DNA from 4 places in the Cytobacillus sp. ABV4_503 genome. Region 4 is predicted to be linked to each of the others. Evidence: riboswitches for the same ligand, from Rfam matches in the RefSeq annotation. Region 4 holds a riboswitch; each other region holds the start of a gene.
What was found. Region 4 has a riboswitch for S-adenosylmethionine ahead of ACXAD1_RS20925 (methionine ABC transporter ATP-binding protein). Riboswitches for the same ligand answer to the same signal wherever they lie in the genome.
Positions count from the first base shown of each region.

Region 1: it holds a riboswitch for S-adenosylmethionine, as region 4 does, so the genes downstream of both, ACXAD1_RS09510 (Na+/H+ antiporter NhaC family protein) here and ACXAD1_RS20925 (methionine ABC transporter ATP-binding protein) in region 4, are expected to answer to the same signal.
Region 2: it holds a riboswitch for S-adenosylmethionine, as region 4 does, so the genes downstream of both, metK (methionine adenosyltransferase) here and ACXAD1_RS20925 (methionine ABC transporter ATP-binding protein) in region 4, are expected to answer to the same signal.
Region 3: it holds a riboswitch for S-adenosylmethionine, as region 4 does, so the genes downstream of both, ACXAD1_RS21540 (methionine ABC transporter ATP-binding protein) here and ACXAD1_RS20925 (methionine ABC transporter ATP-binding protein) in region 4, are expected to answer to the same signal.

Region 1 covers NZ_JBSWTH010000001.1:1,894,418-1,899,687, forward strand. Annotated here, with positions in the region: gene ACXAD1_RS09500 (cold-shock protein) at 1-182, shown strand, start outside; gene ACXAD1_RS09505 (DUF421 domain-containing protein) at 299-883, shown strand; SAM riboswitch class I at 1,043-1,147, shown strand; gene ACXAD1_RS09510 (Na+/H+ antiporter NhaC family protein) at 1,234-2,517, shown strand; gene ACXAD1_RS09515 (exonuclease SbcCD subunit D) at 2,696-3,841, shown strand; gene ACXAD1_RS09520 (AAA family ATPase) at 3,838-5,270, shown strand, end outside.
Region 2 covers NZ_JBSWTH010000001.1:3,994,315-3,999,584, forward strand. Annotated here, with positions in the region: gene asnB (asparagine synthase (glutamine-hydrolyzing)) at 1-733, opposite strand, end outside; gene metK (methionine adenosyltransferase) at 1,243-2,439, opposite strand; SAM riboswitch class I at 2,880-2,995, opposite strand; gene ACXAD1_RS20040 (thiol-disulfide oxidoreductase DCC family protein) at 3,101-3,475, opposite strand; gene pckA (phosphoenolpyruvate carboxykinase (ATP)) at 3,694-5,270, shown strand, end outside.
Region 3 covers NZ_JBSWTH010000001.1:4,267,137-4,272,406, reverse strand. Annotated here, with positions in the region: gene ACXAD1_RS21545 (PAS domain-containing sensor histidine kinase) at 1-330, opposite strand, end outside; SAM riboswitch class I at 583-682, shown strand; SAM riboswitch class I at 782-882, shown strand; gene ACXAD1_RS21540 (methionine ABC transporter ATP-binding protein) at 1,041-2,072, shown strand; gene ACXAD1_RS21535 (methionine ABC transporter permease) at 2,062-2,712, shown strand; gene ACXAD1_RS21530 (MetQ/NlpA family ABC transporter substrate-binding protein) at 2,731-3,558, shown strand; gene ACXAD1_RS21525 (M20 family metallopeptidase) at 3,586-4,794, shown strand; gene ACXAD1_RS21520 (alpha/beta-type small acid-soluble spore protein) at 4,951-5,226, opposite strand.
Region 4 covers NZ_JBSWTH010000001.1:4,147,241-4,152,510, reverse strand. Annotated here, with positions in the region: gene ACXAD1_RS20930 (O-acetylhomoserine aminocarboxypropyltransferase/cysteine synthase family protein) at 1-956, shown strand, start outside; SAM riboswitch class I at 1,098-1,201, shown strand; gene ACXAD1_RS20925 (methionine ABC transporter ATP-binding protein) at 1,356-2,381, shown strand; gene ACXAD1_RS20920 (methionine ABC transporter permease) at 2,374-3,042, shown strand; gene ACXAD1_RS20915 (MetQ/NlpA family ABC transporter substrate-binding protein) at 3,055-3,900, shown strand; gene ACXAD1_RS20910 (carboxymuconolactone decarboxylase family protein) at 4,030-4,401, shown strand; gene ACXAD1_RS20905 (YuzK family famiily protein) at 4,695-4,847, shown strand; gene sufC (Fe-S cluster assembly ATPase SufC) at 5,184-5,270, shown strand, end outside.

The DNA.
Region 1 (5,270 bases), 2.3 Mb from region 4:
AATGGTTCAATGCTGAAAAAGGTTTCGGATTCATCGAAGGTGAAGACGGAAACGACGTATTCGTACATTACTCTGCTATCCAATCTGAAGGTTTCAAATCTTTAGAAGAAGGCCAAGAAGTTTCTTTCGAAGTTGTTGAAGGTGCACGCGGACCTCAAGCAGCTAACGTAACTAAACTATAATCGACAGACCCATACAAAAACAGCCTGGCCATATGGTCAGGCTGTTTTATTTTTCACCGATTGTATATATGTACCTGCTATGCCATACCCTATGAGAAAAAGGGAGGTGGCAATAGATGAACTTTATATGGGAATCAGTCCTTTTAATATTTTCAGGGGTATTGCTTTTGCGTGTGGCCGGAAGAAAATCCATCTCGCAAATGACACTAGCCCAAACAGTTGTGATGATTTCAATAGGCACCATCATTATTCAGCCGATCGTTGAGACTAGTGTTTGGAAAACGATTGTGGCAGCAGCTATCTTAATTGGATCATTAATATTAATGGAATATCTTCAGGTTAAGTTTAATTTTGTTGAAAAATTTATCACGGGCAAATCTAAAATAGTGATTGAGGATGGGAAACTTAAAACAGCAAATATGAGGAAATTGCGCTTTACAGCTGATCAGCTGGAAATGAGGCTCAGAACCAGCGGAATCACAAAAATTTCAGATGTCAAAATGGCAACTCTTGAACCGAATGGACAGCTTGGGTATGAGTTAATGAATGATGCGAAGCCTTTAACTGTTGGAGAGTTTAAAAGGCTTATGGGAGAAATGATTTTGCAGTCACCCGTTCAGCCTGCACCTCAAGCCTCAGATGATATTTTTCAGGAGCTGAAAAAGGGGCATAACCCTCCAAATTCTAAAGAACTTCACTAGTTTTTAGCCGCATTGCGGCTTTTTTTAATTTCAATCCCCGTTATTCACCTTTAAAGTATTATTCAGATTCTTAATCCACAACAAAAAAGTGCTTGAAGTTTCACGAGTTTCCTGTATAATTTTCAAACGTGAGTTATTTCAGAATAATTTCATATGAATCGCTTATCAAGAGAGACTGAGGGACTGGCCCGAAGATGTCTCGGCAGCGGGCTCTATAGAGCGCTGTGCCAAATCCAGCAAGCATAGGTGCTTGGCAGATAAGAAGAGAACGATTGATTTGTTAAGATCTCTTCTTGCTTGAAGAGGTCTTTTTATTTTGCTGGAAAATTTATTCGGAGAGGAGATTTTTAATGAAAAACAAAGGCAATTCCTGGGCTTTATTGCCGCTTATGGCTTTCCTTCTAATTTTTATTGGAAGCGGCATAGCAACAGGAGATTTCAATAGCATTCCAATCATTGTCATTGTATCCGCTACAGCCGGAATAGCACTGGCAATGAACAGAAAAAAGCCGTTTATGGAAAAAGTGGAGATATTCACGAAAGGAGCAGGACATCCTGATATTATTTTAATGGCCATCATTTTTATCCTGGCAGGGGCCTTTTCTGGAACGGCTAAAGGTATGGGTGCGGTTGATTCGACCGTGAATCTTGCACTCTCATTCATCCCTCAGAATCTGCTGATGGTCGGAATTTTTATCATTGCCTGCTTTATTTCACTATCGATGGGAACGTCCATGGGGACCGTTGTGGCACTTGCTCCAATTGGTATAGCTCTTTCTGCAGAAACAGATATATCTGTAGCATTGGCCATGGCAGCAATAATAGGCGGTGCCATGTTTGGGGATAATCTTTCCGTTATTTCTGATACGACCATTGCAGCGGTCAGGACACAAGGAACGAGAATGACCGATAAATTCCGTGTGAATTTCTTAATCGTCCTGCCTGCTGCATTGCTTACAGCTTTGATTCTTGGGATTTTAACTGCTGGTCAGGAAAGCGCGGTAACAAGCGGGGATTACAGTTTTTTGAAAGTTGTTCCTTATCTGGGCGTATTGGCTGCAGCTTTACTTGGCATGAATGTCATTCTTGTGCTTAGCGGGGGTATTCTGCTTGCAGGACTGATCGGAATCGCAGATGGCAGCTATACTTTTGTTTCATTCCTTCAGATGATTGCCGAGGGAATGGCCGGCATGCAGACCCTTGCGATAATCGCCATACTCATTGGCGGATTGGTTGAGATCATCCGTTTTAATGGCGGAATCGATTACTTGCTGCACATGGCTACAAGCAAAATAAAATCCCGCAGGGGAGCTGAATTTGGTATTGCGTCACTTGTCTCTCTGACCAATTTATCTACAGCCAATAACACAATTGCCATCATTATTGCAGGGCCGCTTGCCAAAAAAATTGCAGATCAATATGAGATTGATCCGCGTAAATCAGCAAGTATTCTTGATATATTTGCCTGTTTTGTACAAGGGACTATCCCATATGGGGCTCAGATGCTGGCTGCTTCCGGGCTCGCTGCCATATCTCCTGTGAGCATCATGACATATTCCATTTATCCAATATTAATTGGCATTTGCGGCATTATTGCCATTTTGATCAACTTTCCTAACCTAAAAAAGCAATAGAAGAAAGAGCCTAGGTTGGCTCTTTTTCTTTTTGAACAATGCTATGTTTTGGAAAAAATTCCTGATATAATTAGAACGAATGTTCTAATAAATTTTGCTGAGCCTCTGCCGTTTTTTGATTTGGTATAATGGTAACATTGCAGAAAGAATCTCAGGCAAGGAAAAGAGGGTGTAAGATATGAAATTTATCCATACCGCTGATTGGCATTTGGGCAAGCTGGTCCATGGTGTATATATGACCGAAGATCAGCGTCATTTTTTGCATCAATTTATTGATGTGGTAGAGGAAGAAAAGCCGGATGCAGTCGTCATTGCAGGAGACTTATATGACCGGTCCGTACCTCCGACTGATGCTGTAGAATTGCTGAATGAAATTCTATTTAAAATAAATGCAGAGCTCAATACACCTGTTGTTGCCATAGGCGGAAACCATGACAGCGCTGAAAGACTGTCCTTTGGAAGCTCCTGGTATAAACAAAGCAAGTTCTACCTGTCTGGAAAACTGGTAAATGATTTTAAGCCCATACATATTAATGGTGTGAATTTTTATCTGGTTCCATATGCTGAACCTGGAATGGTAAGACATTTGCTTGATGATGACCGTGTGTACTCCCATGATGATGCAATGAAAGCGATTGTGAGCAGAATTGAAGAGAACCTGAACCCAAATGAACCGAACGTTCTTGTCGGACATGCTTTTGTACTGGGCGGTGCTACCAGTGATTCGGAGAGGACACTCTCTGTCGGAGGATCAGGCTGTGTCCATTCAAGCAGCTTTGATCCTTTCTCATATACCGCACTTGGACATTTGCATAGTCCTGATGCCATAAAGCATGACAAGATCCGCTATTCAGGCTCCCTATTAAAATATTCTTTCTCAGAAGCTAAACAGGAAAAATCCATTTCTATTATAGAAATGAAGGAAAATGGGGAATTTGACTTGCGTACCCGTTCATTAAAGCCCAAAAAAGACTTGAGAGAGATCGAAGGGCATCTGGATGAACTGATGGATCCGGCTTTCTATGAAAAACAGAACCTTGATGACTATCTGAAAATCACCCTTTTTGATGAAGGTGCATTGCTTGATCCAATTAATAAGCTGAGACAGGTCTACCCGAATGTTCTTCACCTTGAAAGAAGAATAGCCGTTACAGATATGAAGAAAAAAAGCTCCTTCCTATCGATGAAGGAAGAAAAAAAGTCGGAGAATGATCTGTTTAAACAATTCTATGAACAAATGACCACTTCCGAATTTACAGAAGATAAACAGCAGGTTATGACCGATGTGATCGAAAGAGTGCTGAGAGAGGAAGCGCTGAAATGAAGCCATTAAAATTAACGATGCAGGCGTTCGGCCCTTACGCAGACAGTGAAAGCATTGATTTCACCGAGCTCGGAAACCGAACCATGTTTGTCATCTCCGGAAAGACAGGTTCAGGAAAAACCACTATTTTTGACGGCATAAGCTATGCGATTTACGGAAAGGCAAGCGGGGAGGATCGAAATGGTCCAGAACTTCGAAGCCAGTTTGCGAAAAATAATACACTAACCGAGATTTCCCTCGAATTTATTTTAAGAAATAAAAGGTATTACATTGCAAGGTCTCCTCAGCAGGAAAAGAAAAAAGAGCGCGGCGATGGCACGACAACAGTAAGCGCCAAAGCAGAACTGTATATGTATGATGAAAATGGAGAGCAAAAGCTCCTGGCTTCAAATGTGAGGGATGTTGATGAAAAGATAAAAGAAATTATGATCATTGACAGCAATCAGTTCAGGCAAATTTTGATGATTCCCCAGGGAGAGTTCCGAAAGCTCCTTACTTCTGAAAGCAAGGATAAGGAAATCATTCTTCAGCGGTTATTTCATACTCAAATATACAAACGCATTGAAGAAAAACTAAAAGAAGATGCAACTGAATTAAAAAGAACGGTAGAGGAACAGGTAAAACTGAGAGATCAGTATTTTAATCAGGTGCAGGCTGTATATAGCGAGGAGCTGAAATCTTACCTCGAAGCAGGAAGTGTCAATGACACCCTGCTCCTGCCGCTTCTTGCAGAAGAAATCAAGGAGATGGCAAGTGGTCTTGATGAACTGACAGAAGAAGGAAAGAAGAAGAAGGAACAGAGAGATCATCTTCAGCAAAAGATCTATGAAGCTGAAATGGTGCTCAAACAGTTGAAGACGAAAGAAGAGTTAAAGAAAAGGAAAGAAGAGCTGGAAGGGCTAAGAGACCAATATACTGCAAAAGAGAATGCCATTGTACTTGCTCATAAAGCAGCCCTGCTCAATCAGCAGGAGCAACTCTGTCATGAATTGAAGAAAGATCTGAATGCAGCAAATGCCGACCTTCATGAGCTTCAGAAAAATATTGGCACTCTTGAAACCTTCCTAAAAGAAAAGCAAGTTAAATGGGAATCTGAAAAGAACCGCGAGGAAGAAAGAAAACAGGCTGCCGAACAGGTTAATCACCTGCAAAGTATGAAAGAGGACATTCATTCTTATGCAAAAGTGGAAAAGCAGGTCCGCTCTCTTGAAAAAAATCTTGAAAACCTCCGGCTTCAAAAAAAACAGAAAGATGAAGCCTATCAAAAAGCTGATCTGCAAATAAAAATACTGGCTGAAGAAAAGCAGGACATTGAAAAGAGTAAGCTTGCACAGATTGAGAATGAACGAAACCTGGAGAAACTGACAGACGAAATAGAACGGCTTCATAAATATGAAGAGCTGCATAAAGAGCATCAATTATTATTGGA
Region 2 (5,270 bases), 150 kb from region 4:
ACACATCTCTTATTTCTTTCGTGAAATCAGCTTCTGACTTCTGCACTGGATGGAACGCAGCTTTCCAATAACGCTTAATATCCATCGGAGCACCGATTTTTTTAGTAAAATAATGGCCAGGCTCCAGCTTATGGATTCCCTCTGACATCGTGTTTGGCTCAGGCACAAACTGATAAGTCAAATAATGCTGGAGGGAGTCATAGTTTAATACATCATTCTGAAGCGCCAATAAAATGCTCTTCTTCTCTGATCCAAAGAACGTGCGGTCTCCCTTATCGTAATAAAAGAAAGGCTTAATCCCAAATGGATCTCTGGCTCCATATAGGGACTGCTCCTGTTTATCCCAAATGACAAACGCAAACATCCCGCGCAATTTTTCAACAGCTCTTTCTTTCATATGGCTGTATAGGGCAATTATGACTTCTGTATCGGAACTTGTTTCAAAGCTTAAGCCAGCTTTGAGAAGTTCTTCACGAAGTTCCACATAGTTATAGATTTCACCATTAAAGATAATCCAATAACGCTCATTCTCGTAAGTCAGCGGCTGGTGCCCGCTTTCAATATCGATAATGCTCAACCGGCGGAAGCCGAATTGAATATGATCATCAAAATAGTATCCTGAATCGTCCGGACCCCGATGGGTAATGATATCATTCATATTTTGGAATTGTTCTTTATCTGCGTCACGGTAATTTTGTGCTTTTTCATGTACACAACCAATAAAACCACACATTATGTACGTCACCTACTCCATTCTATTCTCAATATTTAGATACAGCCTTAACGGCTCCTTTGTCTTAGAAAACATACCCTATAATACTACCACTAATCATTTATAATTAGCACGCGGATTATAAAAAAATATGCTCGGAAAATTAAGCCATTATCCGAAGTTTAAACGATAACATATAATTATAAACGACTAAAGAGCATAAAGACCGAAAAGTGAATTATCACCCTATATGTATAAAGACGCAAAAAAGAAAGCGGGAGTTACATAGTAAATGCAACTCCCGCTTTTTATATTATTGTCTAGCTCCACAAGGAACGCTTCGACAGCTTTATCATCGCACGACTAAAAGCGCTAGCTTTTAGGAGGAGCGCCTACCCCCTCGAGGTCACAAGCCACCCCTCCCCAAAAGGCAAAGGACGCCTTTCCGGGGATGGGGGTCATGCAGACGTTGCCACAGGACGTGGCGTTCTTAGTCTGCGTTCCTTCGTGGGCAAGGCGCTTCCGCTTTTCTATTCAGCTTCAGAACGAAGAATTTCTGCCTTATCTGTACGCTCCCAAGGAAGATCTACATCTGTACGTCCGAAATGTCCGTAAGCAGCTGTCTGCTTGTAAATTGGGCGGCGAAGGCCAAGCATGTTAATAATTCCTGCAGGACGAAGATCAAAATGCTTTCTTACCAGATCAACAAGTACATCTTCGCCCACTTTGCCTGTTCCGAATGTATCAACAGAAATCGATACAGGCTGTGCCACACCGATCGCATAAGCAAGCTGAACCTCAACTTTTTCAGCTAAGCCGGCTGCCACAAGATTCTTAGCTACATAACGAGCAGCATAAGCAGCAGAGCGGTCAACCTTTGTAGGATCCTTACCGGAGAACGCTCCTCCGCCATGACGGGCATATCCGCCGTAAGTATCAACAATGATTTTGCGTCCAGTCAGGCCAGCATCCCCTTGAGGTCCGCCGATAACGAAACGTCCTGTTGGGTTGATGAAGTACTTAGTATTCTCATCGATTAGTTCTTTAGGAACAACCGGGTTAATAACATGTTCCTTCAGATTGCGCTGGATTTGCTCCAGGCTGATCTCAGGGTGGTGCTGAGTAGAAATAACAATTGTGTCAATGCGGACAGGCCTGTCATTTTCATCATACTCAACCGTTACCTGAGTTTTTCCGTCCGGACGAAGGTAAGGAAGGATTTCTTCTTTACGAACTTCAGTCAGGCGGCGGGAAAGTTTATGTGCTAAAGAAATCGGAAGAGGCATAAGCTCTTTCGTTTCGTTGCAGGCAAAACCGAACATTAAGCCCTGGTCTCCTGCACCGATTGCTTCGATTTCCTGATCGCTCATTTGTCCTTCACGTGCTTCAAGGGCCTGGTCAACACCCATTGCAATATCTGCTGACTGCTCATCAATGGAAGTTAAAACTGCACATGTTTCGGAATCAAAACCATATTTAGCACGGGTATAACCGATTTCTTTTACCGTTTCACGAACGATTTTTGGAATATCTACGTATGTAGATGTTGTGATTTCACCTGCAACTAATACAAGTCCAGTTGTTACAGAAGTCTCTGCAGCAACACGGGCATTCGCATCTTTAGCTAAAATCGCATCTAAGATTGCATCAGAAATTTGGTCACAGATTTTATCCGGATGACCTTCAGTAACTGATTCAGAAGTAAACAAACGACGCTTTGTTGACATCTGGCTTCCTCCTTATAAATAGAAAATTGAGCGAGAATTTAGAAATGGGGAAGCGGAAATAACTTTTCCCTGTCATTTCATGGATCTCTGTTTGATACGGAACTCATTCCCTTAGTAGTATGAAATAAACATGGAGTTTTTATTAGAAAAATAGACAGCACTGACCAGAAGCCAGGCACCCATTTTTTCTTTTGCACACTGCAAGCTGCTAAAAACTCACATAAATAGTACATTCCAAAAGCCGTTCATTTCATTGCCTTAAAAGCACAAGCACCCGGTTAGCCCCGACAAGCATAAGACAGTCCCTGGAAGAAGGCGTTCTTTGCCTTCTGCAAGGGAATGGCTTATGACCTCGAGGGGCTGGGTGCTGGAGCTGGATAAAAAATAAAAAACCTTCCCATTAGTGAAAAGGTTGAAAGCAAATCGATTCGCGCCTTTCACTCTTATCGTTCAAGGAATTACGTCCTTGCGTCAGGTTAGCACCTTTGCTGATTATTGCCTTTAGCAGGTTGCTGGGTTTCATAGGGCCTGTCCCTCCACCAGCTCGGGATAAGAGAGTATCCGTTCAAGGTTGAATCATACCGTATTTTATCGAATCATGTCAACAGATTTTCATTATTTTTCACTGTAAGTTTTAAGCATTTAAGATTATGCTCCATGCTTACAGCGAACAGCTTCCGTCGTCACATTTTTTCTTTAGAAATTTATGCCTGTTTTTAGCAATCCATTTATAGATCGGATCGCCCAGCATTGGCGTCAATGGGAGATATAAAAGGAGGCCGATTAAAAAGGATGCAGGAAAGAGGAACAGCAGTCTCCTTACTGCAGAATAACCCCTTTTCACGCCACCCGATGGGGTAATAATATGAAGCTCTCTGCGCAAATCAATCTTGGAAAACGAGAGCGAGTTCGGGATTTTTTCATACTCCTGCAGAGAAATCCATTCCACTTTATTCAGCCAATCGAGTTTTTTAAACATCTTCTTTGTTTCCTTGCATAAGGAACAAGTTCCATCATAGAGGGCAATTGTCTTCATTTTAGATCAGTCCCATGTTAAAATTAACACTTTCTTCTATATTAACATATACCAGTTATAAGGTGATTAAAGTGGATTACTTGTCCAATTATGACATTTTTATAACATGAATAAAAAAATTTCGTAATAGTATAGACTAATCATTTTAATGTGTTATACTAATTTCGAGATGTAATCACTTTCATAAAAAAATCGGGAAAAAGGAAGGTATTCATCAGATGAACTCTGTAAGCATATCAAACGAATTGAGCGAATTACTAAATGGCAGCAACATTCAAGTGCAATTATCCGTTCCTCAGCTTGTGGAAAAAGTATTAAACCGCAATGAAGGGTCCCTTACCTCTACTGGTGCCGTACGCGCTACTACAGGAAAGTATACAGGACGTTCCCCTAAAGATAAATACATTGTTGAAGAAGCATCAAACAAAGATAAAATGGACTGGGGCAGCGTAAACCAGCCTATCTCTGAAGAAGCATTCTCTAATCTTTATAATAAAGTAATCAACTACTTAAAAGAAAAAGAAGAAGTATTTGTTTTCAAAGGCTTCGCAGGTGCTGATAAAAAGCACCGCATGCCAATCCAGGTAATAAATGAATATGCCTGGCACAATCTTTTCGCACATCAGTTATTCATTCGTCCGGCAGAAGACGAGCTATTGGATCATCAATCAGAGTTCACAGTCATTTCTGCTCCTAATTTCAAAGCAGACCCTGCAGTTGACGGCACTAAGTCCGAAACATTCATCATCATTTCATTCGAGCGCCGCACTGTTTTAATTGGCGGTACTGAATATGCAGGCGAAATGAAAAAGTCCATTTTCTCTGTTATGAACTATATGCTTCCAGAAAACGGGATTCTTCCGATGCACTGCTCCGCGAACGTTGGCCGCGAAGGAGATGTCGCTTTATTCTTCGGCTTATCCGGAACAGGGAAAACAACCTTATCTGCAGACCCTAATCGCAAGCTGATTGGTGATGACGAGCATGGCTGGTCTGCAAATGGTGTATTCAATATTGAAGGCGGCTGCTATGCGAAATGCATTAACTTATCCCGTGAGAAAGAACCGCAAATTTTTGATGCTATCCGCTTTGGGGCTGTATTGGAAAATGTGGTGGTAAACAGCGAAACTCGGGTTGCTGATTACGATGACAGCACATTAACTGAAAATACACGTGCGGCATACCAGCTTCAGGCAATCGATAATATTGTTGACCCAAGCATTGCCGGACATCCTAATACAATTGTATTTTTAACAGCTGACGCATTTGGCGTATTGCCTCCAATCTCTAAACTATCAAAAGAGCAGGCAATGTACCATTTCTTAAGCGGCTATACTTCCAAGCTTGCAGGAACTGAGCGCGGCATTACCTCACCGCAGGCTACGTTCTCTACATGCTTTGGATCACCTTTCCTTCCGCTTCCTGCAAACCGTTATGCTGAAATGCTTGGCGAGAAAATCGATGAGCATAATGCTAAAGTCTTCCTTGTAAACACAGGATGGACTGGCGGAGAGTACGGAGTCGGTGAACGCATGAAACTTGCTTACACTCGAGCTATGGTGGAAGCTGCACTTGAAGGTGAACTAAACAATGTAGAAACAGTCAAGGACGAAATTTTCGGATTGGAAATTCCGCAGCACGTTACGGGTGTGCCTGACGAAGTTCTTCAGCCAAACAAAACTTGGGCAGATCAGGCTGCTTATGAAGCAAAAGCAAAAGAACTCGCTGCAAAATTCCGTGAAAACTTCAAGAAATTCACAAGCGTTTCTTCTGAAATCGAAGAAAAAGGCGGACC
Region 3 (5,270 bases), 120 kb from region 4:
GACTGAAAAATTGGCTTCAAGCCACAGATAATGCCCCTCCTTATGCCTGAAGCGAAAGGTCTCCCGTTTATGCGGAAGCTGTTCGAGCTCGGCCAGTGCATCTCTTAAAAGGTCCCGGTCATTTGGATGGCAGTATGTATAAAGGCTGCTTCGATAAAAGTCTTGCTGCGAATACCCCAGCATCGGCAAACAGGAAGGGGAGACATATAAAGCAATGCCTTCTTTTGTCACTCTTGCAATCACATCGCTGGAATGCTGAATGGCCAGCTGCAGATTCCTTGCTTCCACCTTGTCCGCGAATAAATCTGCAGGATTCTCGGTCATGATCATTTTCTGTCCCTCCTTTTTGAAAAATGGCACTTTTCCATTATTATACATGAGTTATTGGCTTAGACACATAGGATTTAACTATCATTTTTTAGTAGAGCCGCAAGCAAAAACTTTGTATTATTGCAGAGCTAATACAGCGTGCCAGGGACCAGAAGGTTAATTCAATTAAAAAATTTTAAAATTTTATATTGACATCCTTTTCTTTATGGTGGTAAAGTAATAAACATATTAAACAACCAAATAATAAAAATCTTCTTATCCAGAGAGGTTGAGGGACTGGCCCTATGACACCTCGGCAGCGGACAAAAGTGTACCGTGCCAAATCCAGCAAGCTTAGCTTGAAAGATAAGAAGAGGACCATTGATAAATGCTGCCCTCTTCTTTCTTTAGAAGAGGGTTTTTATTTTACCGGAAAAATGCAGCGAGATTCTATTCATAAACATATGAATAATTCTTATCGAGAGAAGCAGAGGGACCTGGCCCAATGAAGCTTCGGCAGCAGGCAGACTGCACTGTGCCAAATCCAGCAGGCGAAAGCCTGAAAGATAAGGAGGGGCCTTCAAAAAACCTCTTCTGATGGAAGGGGTAAATTTCAGGATATAATTCTTAGTTTTCGCATAGGAATAGTTAGTGAATAAAAAGTGACAGGTACCTATACCAATTCATTAAAGTGGTATAAATACCTGTCACCATCAAAGGGGAGATGCTGAATGATAGAGTTTCAGAATTTAAAGAAAGTCTATGAAAGCGGAGGACAGCAGGTAGCTGCTTTAAACGGAATAGACTTAAAGATTAACAAGGGTGAGATTTTCGGTGTGATCGGCTTCAGCGGTGCGGGAAAGAGTTCTTTGATCCGCTGTGTCAATTGGCTGGAGAAACCGACTTCAGGAAAGGTCATTGTCAGCGGACATGATCTGACGGCTTTATCTGTAAGGGAAATTCGCGAAGTGAAAAGAAACATCGGGATGGTCTTTCAGCATTTTAACCTATTAAATTCGAAAACAGTGTTTGCCAATGTTGCAATGCCGCTCACACTGGCTAAGGTCCCTAAAGATGAAATCAAAAAGCGTGTTCATGAACTATTGGAATTCGTGGGGCTCGCCGACAAGGCGAACAGCTATCCCGATCAGCTGTCAGGCGGACAAAAGCAGCGGATCGGAATTGCCAGGGCACTGGCGACCCAGCCTTCCATTCTGTTATGTGATGAAGCGACTTCAGCACTGGATCCTCAGACAACCAGCTCGATCCTGCAGCTGCTGAAAAAAATAAATAAAGAATACAATATTACCATTCTGATCATTACCCATGAAATGTCTGTAATCAGAGAGATTTGTGATCGTGTCGCTGTTATTGAGGCAGGAAAAATTATCGAAGAAGGAACCGTCTTTAATGTCTTTTCATCACCAAAAACACAAACAGCGAAAAACTTTGTCAGCACGGTTATGAATGATCAAATACCTGACTCCATTAAAGAAGTGATCGAAAGACAGCAAGGTCTTCAAAAGGTATTTAGAATCAACTTTGTTGGAAATTCTGCCGGGCAGCCGCTCCTTTCGCAGGTTGCCAAAAAGTTTAATATCGACTTTAACGTCCTGTTTGGAAATATTACTGAACTTCAGGGAACACCGTTTGGCAACCTGATTGTCGAATTCCAGGGTCCGGACAGTGAAATCAGACGTGCTATTCAGTACATCAGCCAGGAAAAAGTTTCTATAAAGGAAGTGACAACACGTGCTAGTTAATCAGGAAAAAATCATCGAAGCCTTAATTGAAACGATCCAAATGGTGGCATTCTCATTGCTGTTTTCAGCTCTTATCGGACTGCCGCTTGGCATATTGCTTGTCGTGACAAGGAAAGGGCATCTGCTGGAAAACACCGTTGTTTTTAACATCATAAACAGCATTATTAATATTTTCAGATCAGTCCCCTTCATCATTTTAATGGTAGCCATCATCCCAATCACCCGGATGATTGTCGGGACATCGATTGGAACTGCTGCAGCAGTAGTGCCGCTCGTCTTTTATGCAGGACCCTATATTGCGAGGTTAATAGAAAATTCATTGCTTGAGGTTGATCCGGGAGTCATTGAAGCTGCAGAAGCAATGGGAGCGACACCTGGCCAGATCATTATAAAGTTCCTGATTCCTGAAGCGCTCAGTTCGCTGGTATTAGGCTTTACAATTGCGACAATCGGTCTGGTCGGAGCATCAGCCATGGCCGGGGCGGTCGGAGGCGGCGGCCTTGGTGACCTTGCCATTACATATGGCTATCAGCGATTCGATACAACCGTCATGCTGATTACCGTTGCAATCTTAGTGGTCATGGTTCAAGGCCTGCAGTCATTCGGAAATATCATATCCAAAAAAATCAGAAGAAGATAAATGAGGAGGAAACACATCATGAAAAAACTATTTTTATCATTCATTATTTTAGCATTGGCTGTGTTCACTGCAGCATGCTCAAGCACAACTGGCGGAGAAGAAACAAAGAAAATTAAATTAGGTGTCAGCGGATCTGATACACGCATCTGGGACTTTATTGCAGAAAAGGCTGAAAAGGAAGGCATTGAAATTGAGGTTGTAACATTCTCTGACTATGTACAGCCAAACGTTGCCCTTGCAGAAGGTGATCTTGATGTAAATGCATTCCAGACAGTCGCTTATTTTGATACTTTTATTAAAGAGCATAATATGGATCTTACACCAATTGCGACAACTGTATTAGCACCAATGGGCCTTTATTCTGAAAAAGTAAAATCGGTGGAAGACATTCCGGAAGGCGGCAAAATTGCCATTCCAAATGATGCTTCAAATGGAGGAAGAGCCCTTCTTTTACTGGAGGAAGCCGGCTTGATTAAATTATCCGAGGACTATGACGGAAACCTGGACTTGAATAAAGTCGTTGAAAATCCGAAGAACCTTGAATTTGTAGAAATGGTATCAGCACAGACGCCGCGTGCACTTCCAGATGTCTCTGCTTCTGTAATCAATAACGGAATTGCTGTAGATGCAGGCTTTAACCCAACTAAGGATTCAGTTTTTATTGAAAGCGAAACCGCTACTCCGTATGTAAATATCATTGCTGTCAGAACAGAAGATAAAGATAACAAAACGCTTAAGAGAATTGCAGAACTTTACCAGGAAGATGATGTAGCTGATTTCATCACGAAAGAATATGACGGAAGCATGATCCCGACTTTCATACCTTTAAGTGAAATTGGCTGGTAAAAAATTATTTATAAAGGAGGAACAATGATGGCGGCACCTGTAAAAGCACTATCTGAACTAAAAGATGCAATCAAGAAAAATGTTGAGGATAATAAAGAACTTTATCTTTCCGCAAGCCACCAGATCCATGCAAACCCGGAAATAGGGAATGAGGAATTTTTTGCCTCTGGCTTGCTTTCAGGCATCCTTGAGAAGGAAGGATTTGAAGTAGAGCGGGCAGTGGCCGGGCATGAAACAGCTTTCCTCGCCCGGAAGAAATCCGATAGACCGGGGCCGTCCATTGCATTCCTTGCAGAATATGATGCCCTTCCCGGGCTGGGTCATGGGTGCGGTCACAATATCATAGGTACGACAAGTGTGGCAGCAGCCATTGCATTGAGCAAGGTCATTGATGAGACCGGTGGGGAAGCAGTAGTATTTGGAACCCCGGCAGAAGAAGGCGGTCCAAATGGAAGTGCAAAAGGAAGCTTTGTGAAGCATGGCTTGCTTGAAGGCATTGACGCTGCCCTGATGGTTCATCCATCAAACCATACCCGCCTGACCAGTTCATCACTGGCAGTTGATCCGCTTGACTTCGAGTTTATCGGAAAGCCTGCCCATGCGGCAGCTTCACCGGAGGAAGGAATCAATGCCCTTGATGCCGTTATTCAGCTGTTTAACGGAATTAATGCCCTTCGTCAGCAATTAAAGGATGATGTGCGAATCCATGGCATTATTACTCATGGCGGAGATGCTCCAAATATTATCCCTGAGTATGCAAAAGCCAGATTCTTCATCCGTGCTTCAACCAGAACCAGTCTTAATGAGGTAACAAGGAAGGTTAAAGCAGTCGCAGAAGGAGCGGCATTGGCAACCGGAGCCAAGCTGAATGTCATAGCTTTTCAAAACGAAGTCGATAACCTGCTGTTAAACAAGACATATGACCAGGTGTTTAAAGAAGTGATTGAAGACTTGGATGAAACGGTCGTGGAAGGGGACAGAGATGGAATCGGCTCAACGGATGCAGGCAACATCAGCCAAGTGGTGCCAACCATTCATCCTTATATTAAAATTGGTGCGGATGATCTTGTTGCCCATACAGTTCCGTTTCGTGAGGCTGCAGCATCTGCAAAAGGCGACGAAGCTCTGATAACCGGAGCAAAAGGGCTGGCACTGACTGCCTTCCAGCTGGTAACGGATCCGAAGCTGCTTATATCCATTAAACAGGAATTTCTAGAACGGAAAGCTGCTGAATAAGAACAAAAGCTATCCTTTGCGGGATAGCTTTTCCTTACTTTAGTGAGTCTTTTCCTCAAATTGGAGTGTTGTTCGGCCTCAAAATGCTGAATTTTCTCCTCCAATTGATTGCTCGTCCCTCGATTTCATCTTTCTTTTCCTAAAGTTCACGATTACCTACTGTTCCTTCATCCGTTCCTGTGCCATCCGAATAAGCTCCTTCACCATACTTCCGCCAATCTTCCCGCCCACTGTTCCTGCCTGTTTGGATGTAAGACGGCCGTTATAGCCCGGCTTCAATGGCACACCGGCCTCCTCGGCAATTTCATATTTCACGCCATCAGGGTTTTCATTGTCAACATGGTATCCCTGGTTTGCCATTACCTGATTTTTCAGCTGGTCTAATGCCGCTCTTGATTCCGGCACAAGCGGGCGTCTTTTTCTTCTTGCCATGATACATTCCTCCATAATAAGTACTTTTTCTTATTATGTGAAAG
Region 4 (5,270 bases):
TTGCAGTCACACTTCCCAAGTATGGGATTAAAGTGAAACTGGTCGATCCAAAAGATCCGGAAAATTTCCGTAACGCGATTTCGGATAAAACAAAGGCCATCTTTGCGGAAACGATTGGAAACCCCAGCTTAAAAATCCTGGATATTGAAAAGGTCGCAGCAATTGCACACGAGAATGGTGTGCCGCTGATTGTCGATAACACCTTTGCTACACCTTATCTTTGCAGGCCTATCGAACATGGTGCTGATATTGTTATACACTCTGCGACTAAATGGCTGCTCGGCAATGGAACAACAATGGGAGGAATTATTGTAGACGGCGGAAAATTTGACTGGAATTCCCCTAAGTTCCCGGGCTTTACAGAACCGGATCCGAGCTACCATGATATTGTCTATAGCGAAGCAATTGGCGAGGCGGCTTATATTATTAAAGCACGCGTTCAGCTGTTAAGAGACCTGGGGCCAGCGATGAGTGCGCAAAGTGCATTTCAATTTGCGTTGGGGCTTGAGACTTTGCATGTGAGAATGAAGGAGCACATTGCCAATACAAAAAAAGTAGTGGAATATCTGGAGGCGCATCCAGCCGTTAATTGGGTGCTTTATCCAGGGCTTGAAAGCCACCCGGACAAAGAGTTGGCAGATAAATATTTGCCTAAAGGAGCAGGCGCTGTGGCTGTGTTTGGTATATCTGGCGGAAGAGAAGCTGGAGCCAAGCTAATCAATAATCTGCAGCTCTGGGCACACGTAGCAAATGTAGGGGACGCAAAGAGTCTGATTATCCACCCTGCAAGCACCACTCACCAGCAGCTGGATAAAGAAGGTTTAAAAGCTGCCGGAGTGGCGGAAGACCTAATTCGGATTTCAATCGGAATCGAGAATGCGGAAGATTTGATTGAGGATCTGGAACAGGCGATTGAAGCAGCTTCAGGCATCACATCGCTTGCTGCAAAAGCATAAAGGAAAATTTACCATTCATTTTTTTTCCGAAAGTTTAAAATTTCATCGTTGACACCTTTTTAGTGGCTATGATACGATAGCAAACGTAATTAAAAAACTGCTTAAATTACTTAAAGTATTAATTGAATATAGAACGTTACGCTCTTATCAAGAGAGGTGGAGGGAAGTGCCCTATGAAGCCCGGCAACCGTCAATTATTTGAAATGGTGCCAATTCACTCAAAGCATAGCTTTGACAGATGAGAGAAAGGACTTAATTTTTTAATGCCTTTCTGCTCATGTGCAGAAAGGCATTTTTGCTTTTAGCGCATGAACTCCATTAAGGAGTAAAAAATAGAGGAATATGAGCAGTCTATTAATTATAATCTGTATTTTTCGATTAAAGAGGTGACATTTCACGTTGATTTCTATAAAAGATGTACAGAAGATTTTTCCTTCAAAAAAGGGCCAGGTAAAAGCAGTTGATGATGTAAACCTGGAGGTGAAAGAGGGAGAAATTTTCGGAGTTATCGGATATAGCGGTGCAGGTAAAAGTACCTTGATCCGCATGCTGAATGGGTTAGAGCTTCCTACCCAGGGCAGTGTAACAGTTGCAGGCAATGAAGTTTCAAAGATAAAGGGAAGCCAGCTAAGAAAAGCGCGTCAGGAAATCAGCATGATCTTCCAGCATTTCAACCTTTTATGGTCAAGAACGGTAAGGGAGAATATCGCATTTCCGCTTGAAATCGCTGGTGTTTCCCGGCAGGAAAGGCTGAAAAGGGTAGACGAGCTCATTAAACTCGTTGGTCTTGAAGGAAGAGAAGATGCTTATCCTTCCCAGCTTAGCGGCGGCCAAAAGCAAAGAGTTGGAATTGCGAGAGCCCTTGCCAACAATCCGAAAGTGCTGCTTTGTGATGAGGCGACATCTGCACTTGATCCGCAGACTACAGACTCCATTTTGGAGCTGCTTGTTGATATCAATGAGCGTCTGGGCTTAACAATTGTCCTAATTACACATGAAATGCACGTTATCCGTAAAATCTGCCATCAGGTTGCGGTTATGGAGGGAGGCCGAATTGTTGAAATCGGGCCAGTATTGGATGTGTTTAGGAATCCTAAAGCTGCGATTACAAAGCGTTTTGTACAGCAGGTAACAGAGCCTGAAGAAACTAAGGAAACGATTGATCACCTGGTCGATTTGTATCCAGAAGGAAAAGTAGTGCAATTAGGATTTGTCGGCGAATCAGCTGAACAGCCATTGATTACAAACCTGATCCGGAATTTCCAGGTAACCGTAAATATCCTTCAAGGAAAGATTTCACAAACACAGAATGGTTCTTACGGTACTTTATTCATCCATGTTGATGGAGAGGCAGAGGAAGTTGCAAAAGCCATCGAATTTATTCACTCTCAGCAGGTGGGCGTGGAGGTGATTTCCAATGCTTAACGAATGGTTTCCAAATGTACAATGGGATTCCATGTGGGAAGCTACAATGGAAACTCTATATATGACAGCCATTTCTGTTCTCGCAACCTTTATTTTGGGAGCAGTTCTGGGACTGTTGCTCTTTTTGACCTCGAAGGGAAATATTTGGGAAAATGCAGCAATCAATAAAATTATTTCTGCTTTCGTAAATATATTCCGTTCGATTCCGTTTATTATTCTGATCGTGTTATTGATTCCATTTACAAAGTTTCTTCTTGGAACAATGATCGGGGAAGATGCAGCACTGCCTGCGTTAATTATTGGTGCTGCCCCGTTTTATGCCCGTATGGTTGAAATCGGCTTGAGGGAAATAGATAAAGGTGTAATTGAAGCGGCCAAGTCTATGGGCGCAAAAACAAGCACGATTATCTGGAAGGTTCTGCTTCCGGAATCGATGCCCGCCCTTGTTTCAGGAATTACTGTTACAGCAATCGCGCTGGTTGGCTACACAGCCATGGCCGGTGTGATCGGTGCTGGCGGACTTGGAAACCTTGCTTACCTGGAAGGATTCCAGAGGAGCCGCAGTGATGTGACGCTTATGGCAACTGTCATTATTCTAATCATCGTATTTATCATCCAGTTTATTGGAGATATCATAACAACAAAATTAGACAAACGTTAAGGAGAGATTAACATGAAAAAATGGTTATCACTTGCTCTTGCACTTGCAGTAGCACTTGTTCTTGCAGCGTGCGGAACTTCAGAAGAAGACGGCAATGCCGGTGAAGGCGGAGAAAGTAAAGAAAGCACAAAAATTACAGTAGGGGCTTCCAACGTACCTCACGCTGAAATTCTTGAAGAAGCAAAGCCATTACTTGAAGAAAAAGGCTTTGAACTTGATGTTGTGACATTCCAGGACTATGTATTGCCAAACCAGGCTCTTGAGTCTAAGGAGCTGGATGCAAACTATTTCCAGCACATTCCTTACCTTGAGTCACAGAAAGCTGAACATGGATATGATTTTACAAATGCAGGCGGAATTCATATTGAGCCAATCGGAGTATATTCCCAAAAGTATAAGAGCCTTGATGAACTTCCTGAGGGTGCATCAATCATCATGAGCAACTCAGTAGCAGACCATGGCCGTATTCTCTCCATGCTTGAAGCAGAGGGACTTATTACTCTAAATGAAGATGTAGAAAAAACGGAAGCAACTCTAGAAGATATTAAAGACAATCCTAAAAAATTAAAGTTTGATACTGAATATGAAGCATCACTTCTTCCTCAAATCTACAATAATGGAGAAGGGGATGCAGTCCTGATCAACTCCAATTATGCAATTGATGCCGGATTGAATCCTCTTGAAGATTCAATTGCAATTGAAGACAAAGATTCACCATACGTTAATGTAATTGCAGTCCGTACAGGCGATGAAGAAAAAGAAGGAATTAAAGCTCTTGTAGAAGTGCTTCGTTCTAAAGAAATTCAGGATTTCATTCTTGAAAAATATGAAGGTGCCGTTGTACCGGTATCTGAGTAATAGTGGAAAAAAACAGGCGGCTAAAATCGCCTGTTTTTTAATTGCCCTTCCAGGCTCTGTCACCCGCATAGTTTGAAAAGTAATCAAACATACTAACCTTGATACTATTTCGAAATGGAGTGGAGCCGAATGGAACATTATCATGAACCTTCAAACTCAATAGAAGCAGCCCTTCATGACTATAAAGTTGGATTGGGTGTATTCACTGACAAAATGCCTGATTTAGCAGATCATTATAATGCTTTTACAGAAGCCTGTTTTAAGGATGGGGTTTTATCCCAAAAGGAAAAGCAGCTGATTGCACTTGGAATCAGTTTATATTCTCAAGATGAATACTGCATTATTTATCATACGAAAGGATGCATCGATCAAGGAGCGTCAGAACAAGAAATTCTTGAGGCAGTTGGAGTTACAGCAGCTTTTGGCGGGGGGGCTGCAATGAGCCAGGCGGTTACGCTCGTCCAGGAGGCCATGACAGAATTAAATCAGCAAAATCACTGATAACCAGCTCCTGCTCAATAGCAGGAGTTTTATTTTATCATAATCATTTTTCAGAAAATTATTAAAACAACCATTAATCCAGAGGATACGGCCAGTATTTTAAGAATTCTCATTATGAAAGCGCTTCACGGGTTCTCATTCCTTATATTGCTAAAAAAATCAGGTTTTTTCCGCTTTGTGCTGGGTATATGGTGAGTGTTAAGATTTTAGATGTAAAACGAAATGCGAAAAGCATTAAAAACCGAAAGGATTGATTCATTATCAGTCAGTTACAGCTGAACTACACGAGTGAAATGGAAAAAGCTATGCAAGCTGCCCATGGAGTTGGATATGAAGTGTACAGCCGGAAACATGATATTCGAATGGAAGTTGAAAAAAGACGCGAGGAAGATTATCTTCAAAGCCAGCGCTTAGTTGCAGATCTTGAAAGAAAAATTCATTCCTAGGTTAAAGGTATATATAATAATGAAGAAAATAGAAACCAGTGCCAATTATGCACTGGTTTTCTTTTTTGCTATACATGAAATAACAGTCCCGGGAAAAAATAGATAGGACATGCCTGGTTCCCGGTTATTTTATACTTTGATGCCATTAACTTAATATGATAAAATCTATATTTACAGGCTTTCTAAACATTTTTGTTTGAAAAGTTTGTTAATGGTCTTAAAGAGTTGCTATCAAATTTGATTTGTTATAAGATTGTAATGAGAATAAAATGAGAATAGAGATTTGCGGCTGAAGGCCGATTTACAAATCTTCTTTTATTGACGGAGGTATATATTATGGCAGGATCAGTACTTACAATTAAAGACCTTCATGTTGCTATTGAGGGAAAAGAAATATTAAAAGGTGTAAACCTTGAAATCAAA